Regions from separate parts of the Neobacillus solisequens genome, predicted to be linked through region 2. Evidence: a T-box and tRNA genes for the amino acid it is inferred to sense, from the RefSeq annotation. Region 2 holds a T-box; the other holds one or more tRNA genes.
What was found. A T-box is a leader RNA that pairs with one kind of tRNA and senses whether it is charged. The one in region 2 lies ahead of ACI3K6_RS14575 (glycine--tRNA ligase), so its partner is inferred to be a tRNA-Gly.
Positions count from the first base shown of each region.

Region 1: it has a tRNA-Gly gene. The T-box ahead of ACI3K6_RS14575 (glycine--tRNA ligase) is inferred to sense a tRNA for this amino acid. The anticodon was not compared.

Region 1 is NZ_JBKFGJ010000003.1:13,461-16,658, reverse strand. Features, by position in the region: gene queG (tRNA epoxyqueuosine(34) reductase QueG) at 1-1,119, opposite strand, end outside; gene ACI3K6_RS04300 (B3/B4 domain-containing protein) at 1,228-1,893, shown strand; tRNA gene ACI3K6_RS04295 (tRNA-Gly) at 1,953-2,026, opposite strand; gene ACI3K6_RS04290 (alpha/beta hydrolase) at 2,250-3,182, opposite strand.
Region 2 is NZ_JBKFGJ010000014.1:23,940-27,137, forward strand. Features, by position in the region: gene ACI3K6_RS14575 (glycine--tRNA ligase) at 151-1,533, opposite strand; T-box leader at 1,612-1,785, opposite strand; gene recO (DNA repair protein RecO) at 1,825-2,577, opposite strand; gene ACI3K6_RS14585 (YqzL family protein) at 2,611-2,754, opposite strand; gene era (GTPase Era) at 2,909-3,198, opposite strand, start outside.

The DNA of each region.
Region 1 (3,198 bases), on a different contig from region 2:
ATGTAGGGCTTTTTGAATTTCATTTTTTACATCTTGGTCTTTTTCATGTTCCCTTGCCTTTATTAAAACCTTAAACGCTTGTTCTCCGCCAATTTTTCCAAGAGCCCATGCTGCTGTCCCTCTTACCACTGGACTTGCCTCTTTTTCCAAGATATCAGCCAATTCTGGGACCGCTGATCGATCCTTAAAATGGGCCAGGGCAATTATAGCATTGCGCTGAATGGGCCTCTTCCCCCGCCACGAACCGGCAAGGTATCCAAACCTCGTTTTAAATTCGCGGTTACTCAATTTCAGCAGTGGTATAAGCTTGGGTTTTACCGTTTCAGGATCAGGCTCTAATTCCTCATGGAAATGAAAGTTCTTCCCTTTATTATGCGGACAAGCCGTTTGGCAGGAATCGCAGCCGTAGATCCGATTTCCGATTTTGTTCCGAAATTCATCAGGAATAAGCCCTTTTGTTTGCGTTAAAAAAGAAATACAATGCTGGGCATTAATCTGCCCCCCTTGTACCAACGCACCTGTTGGGCAAGCTTCTAAGCATTTGGTACAAGAACCACATTGATCCTCGATCGGTTGATCTGGCTCGAATGGAATGTTGGTTATCATTTCACCAATATACACATAAGAACCAAACTCAGGTGTAATTACTGCGCAATTTTTGCCGCTCCAGCCAATTCCCGCCCTAACGGCCACTGCACGATCAGACAACTCCCCTGTATCAACCATCGATTTAATCAGGGCATCCGGCATTTTGGATAATATAAAATTCTCCAACTTTTTCAGTCGATCCTTTAACACTACATGATAATCCATTCCCCATGAGGCCCTAGCATAAATCCCTCTTCGATCGCCTTTTTTACTTTCTACCCGATTTGCCATTTTGGATGGATAGGCAAGTGCAATAGAGATTATGGAATTAGCCCCCTCAAGCAACAATGTGGGTGTCACTCTTTTTTCAATATCCGGCTCTTCAAATCCCGATTGATAACCGAGCTCTTGCTGCCTGATTAGGCGATTTTTCAGTTCTATAAAAGGATCGGCTGTCGTAAAACCAATTTTATCAATACCAATTTCTTTGCTATACTCTATAATCTCAGCTTTCACTTTATTTACATCCAATTTTCCTGACCTCCCTTCCTTCAGAATGGATCTATGTAAGTTTTACTATTTTAAACATCATATCTTCCTATGATAAACTATTTTTAATGGATTTTGGAGGTGGAAACATTGGAAATTCAACTTTCCCAAGAAATACTTGATCGGATTCCCTATTTTAAGGTGGGCGTTATTCAATATCACCATATAACGGTTGGGGAATCACCACAAATGTTAAAAGGACGGCTTCAGCTTTTTCAAGAATCGATATACTTTGATTCAGATAGCAAACCGCTAACAGAACTGCCTGGAATTTCGGAGTGGCGGGATATTTTTAAAAAGACGGGAAAAGACCCAAATCGTTACCGGCATTCGGCTGAAGCGTTATACAGACGGATACAAAAACAAAATTACCTTCCTTCCGTACAAAGTGCAATTGATCTAAATAACTTTTTTTCGTTGCAGTATCAGGTACCAATTGGAATTTATGATTCTGACCATATAGAGGGGGATGTTGTCATACGGCTTGGTCAAGATGGAGATGAATATTTGGGGTTAAACGGCCGTAACAATTCCGTTGACCATCTGATTATAACTGTTGACCGAGAAGGGCCATTTGGCAGTCCATTTGTGGATTCGAAGCGTACTGCGGTTACAGTTGATACAAAGAATGCGTTACAAATTGTTTACCTACAACCATCTACTGATAGGGAAAAGGCAAATAAACTCACTGAATCATTGATGAATATGTTTATGCAGCTTCATGGTGGGGAAGCCACTTATCAAATACTTGGATAAAATAAAAAACGCAATGCATCGTTCTTAGTGAAACGGTACACTGCGTTAGCTAATATGTATGGAGCGGGTGATGAGAATCGAACTCACGACAACAGCTTGGAAGGCTGTGGTTTTACCATTAAACTACACCCGCATTTGTAATGCGATTTGATGAACAAATCGACCTTTATAATATTACATATCTTCTTAACATAAGTCAAGAGGAAAATGTAATTTTATGTCGAAATACCTGTTGTTCGTTTTTTTACTAGCATTTGGCGTGCTCTTAGGCAAAGTAAAGGGCTTAGTTGCACTGATGCCCGATAGGAAAGGTTATACTTTCCTATCGGCCAAGAAAGTCAGATAAATGGTCTCTTTTATGAAATATATATGTTTAACCAATGAATAATATCCTTGTAAACTTCAGTTTTGTTCGTTTCATTTAATATTTCGTGACGGGCACTCTCATAAAACTTATATGTGACATCTTCCAAGCCAGCTTGTTTGTAAGACTCATACGTCTTTAGTACCCCCTTCGTGTTACCTCCTACAGGATCCTTACTGCCAGCAAGTAACAGGATTGGGAGCTTGGCAGGAATTTTTACTATGTTCTCATGTCTATTAATAATCTCCAATCCGCCAAGAAGGTCATGAAAAAAACCTGCTGAGAAAATTCCTCCACAAAATGGGTCTTCTATATATCGATCCACTTCTTTTTCATCCCGGCTTAACCAGTCAAACTCGGTACGAGTGGGTTTAAACGCTTTGTTGTAACTGCCAAAGGTTAAATTATTTAGCAATGGGCTAGGGGTTCTCCCCCCTTTTCTCTTGATTTCAAGGCTTGCTACCATCTTACCAACTTTACCCATTATACCTGGATCACCACCCGTTCCAGATAAAATCACTCCTGATAGTTGATCGCCAAATAATTGTATATAACGTCTAGATAAAAATGATCCCATACTATGGCCAAATAAGAAAATAGGGGTGGCAGGATGCTCTTTTTTTATAATAGATGTCAGTTCTCTCATATCTAGAACAACCTTTTCAAATCCTTGCTCATCAGCAAAGTAGCCAATACTATTCATTTTATCCCCAGTCTTTCCATGTCCCCGATGATCATTGCCATATACAATAAAATTTTGCGAGACAAGTTCCCTAGCGAATTTATCATACCTATTAATATGCTCCGCCATCCCGTGAGCAATTTGGATAATTGCCCTTGGAACCCCCTGATCCATCTCCCACTTTGAAGCAAAAATATCAACACCGTCTTTTGTCTGAAAAGTAAACTCAGATTGCTTCACCATAGTAACCACTCCTATT
Region 2 (3,198 bases):
GTTACGCCCTTTGAAGACTGATCCCTCTACAAGGCCATACTTTTATTAAAATATTATATACTAATTGTTTTTTTATTTGAAATGAAATTGCTGTGACGTCCTTCCTTTACTATATACCAAAAGGTGCGGAGGTCCGCACCCTAATAGTTTTTAGAAAGCCATCTTATCTTGTATAAATTTCTTTAGTTCAGCAATTGGAAGTCGGGTTTGTTCCATTGTATCGCGGTCACGAACGGTTACCATATGATCTTCTTGAGAGTCAAAATCATAGGTGATACAGAATGGTGTCCCAATTTCATCATGGCGGCGGTAACGTTTTCCGATTGAGCCTGCCTCATCATAATCCACATTGAAATGCTGAGCCAAATCAGCAAACACTTCTCTCGCACCATCTGAAAGTTTCTTAGACAACGGAAGTACTGCCGCTTTAAATGGTGCTAACGCAGGATGGAGATGCATAACAGTCCTGGAAGTTCCGTCTTCAAGCTGCTCCTCATCATATGCATCTATTAAAAAGGCTAACGTTACCCGGTCTGCACCCAATGACGGTTCGATACAATATGGGATATAGCGTTCATTTGTCTCCGGATCAATATAGTTAAAATCCTCACCAGAGAATTCCATATGTTGTTTTAAGTCGTAGTCGGTCCTAGAAGCTACGCCCCAAAGTTCTCCCCAACCAAATGGGAATTTGTACTCGAAGTCTGTTGTAGCGTTACTATAATGGGACAACTCATCATCGGAGTGATCACGCAGTCTTAAATTCTCTTTTTTCAATCCTAATGAATGAAGCCACTCTTCCGCATATTCCTTCCAAAAATCGAACCATTTCAGTTCTTCACCTGGCTTACAGAAAAACTCAAGCTCCATTTGTTCAAATTCTCTTGTACGGAAGGTAAAGTTACCCGGGGTAATTTCATTACGGAAACTTTTACCGATTTGCGCAATACCAAACGGAAGTTTTTTCCGCATCGTGCGCTGAACATTTTTAAAGTTTACGAATATGCCTTGTGCAGTTTCGGGACGTAAAAAGATTTCATTTGCACTAGTTTCTGTAACACCTTGAAATGTTTTAAACATTAGGTTAAATTGACGGATTCCCGTAAAATCATGACTGCCGCAATCCGGACAAGCAATATTGTGTTCTTTGATTAGTTCTTCCATTCTTGAAAATGGGAGACCATCTACGACCATTTCGATTCCTTTTTCGTCTAGAGCATTCTCAATTAATTTATCGGCGCGATGACGTGCCTTACAATTTTTACAATCAATCATTGGGTCATTAAAATTGCCGATATGGCCAGATGCTTCCCATGTTCTAGGGTTCATGAGGATGGCGGCATCCAAGCCTACGTTGTAAGGGGATTGCTGGACGAATTTCTTCCACCAAGCCTGTTTAATGTTGTTTTTAAATTCGACCCCTAATGGACCGTAATCCCATGTATTAGCGAGACCGCCGTATATTTCAGATCCTGGGAAAATAAAACCTCTGTGCTTAGCATGAGACACAATTTGTTCCATTGATACACTCATTTTCATAACTCCTTTATTGGTTTCTGTGGGTTGATTTGCGGAAAAATAAAAAACTCCCATCCCTATGCAAAAATTTTGCATAGGGACGAGAGTTACCCGCGGTTCCACCCTATTTGCTACCAATGGCAGCCTCTTTTACCTGTTCACTATTGCTCAGGAACGCCTTCCTTAGGACTCTATACCCCGGCTTCCACCATCCCGGGTTCGCTTTTATAGAATGGTCTAAGTACTACTTTCCATCACTGCAATTATTAATTTTAATGAAAATATTAACCAAAACCGGAATATTTGTCAACTCAGATTTTTAAATTGGGCCATCGAATCTAAAAATTTCTTGGTTTTAAGATGTAATCCAGAGTATTCCTCATAGTACGTGCTAATAACTTTTTTAAGTTCTTCCTTGGTCTCTTCCTTTACAGAAATATTACCCAACCTTGAAAGATCAAAATAATAAAATAGCCGTAATAATTTAACTGTTGAAGGTAGAAGTTTCATATGATAAGGATCCTTTTCCAAACAACGATGGCAAATAAATCCGCCTTCCCTGATGGAAAAAGAGAAATGTCCGTCAGTACTTCCACAAACGGCGCATTGGTTTAAAACAGGATATAACCCTAACAAATTCATCATTTTCATTTCATAAATATTCATCAGGATATCAGGATCATAGCCTTCATTCATGTAATTGAGTGTTTGATAAAGTAGTTCGAAATGGAAAGGATTGGCCTTTTTCTCCTCAGTACATTTATCCGTTAACTCAATCACATAGCTTGCATAGGCCGTTAAAAAGATATCCTCTCCGATATGGCGGAAGGAAGAAATAATTTCACCCTGTTGTAATCCGCCCAGGCCCGTTCCTCGTTGAATGAGGAAGTATCCATAGGTAAACATTTGAGAGATAGAGGAAAGTCGGCTATTTGGCTTCTTGGCCCCTCTGGCCATAACCCCAATCTTTCCCCACTCTCGCGTAAATAAAGTAACGATTTTATTGGTTTCACCATAATCAGTCGTTCTAATGACAATGCCTTCACATTTTTGAAGCATAAATGCCACCTTCCTGCGAGGCAAGAGACTTGCTTATGAAATAGGAAAATCGATTTGTGCTAGTTCATCATTCAGATTACCGGGTATTTCCTGATTTTCCTTCTCTAACTCTTTAAAGAGAAGATATGTGTCAATATTACCTGTTTGGGTAAATACTTTCCACGTAAAATCCAACATGAAAACCCCACCTTTCACTATTTAGACTAGCGTTTACAATCTCGAACCTTATATTTATCATAGCCTGCCTACGCAAAAATCATAATACGTAAATTTTGTTAATAAAGTTTACGCATATTCTAAAATATTAGTTAATACTTTATTAAAGTGACTTTTAGTATTCGTCCTCATTAAAACCATATTCTCTTAGTTGAGACATTTTATTACGCCAATCCTTTTGGACCTTAACCCATAATTCAAGGAACACTTTTGAACCTAAAAGGTTCTCTATGTCCACACGGGCACGCATCCCGATTTCCTTAAGCATACTGCCCTTTTTACCGATTATGATTCCTTTTTGGGAGTCACGTTCAACAATAATCGTTGCCATGATATGAATAACATCCTTACCTTCTTGCCGCTCTAATTTATCCATGACAACGGCTAAGGAATGTGGAATCTCTT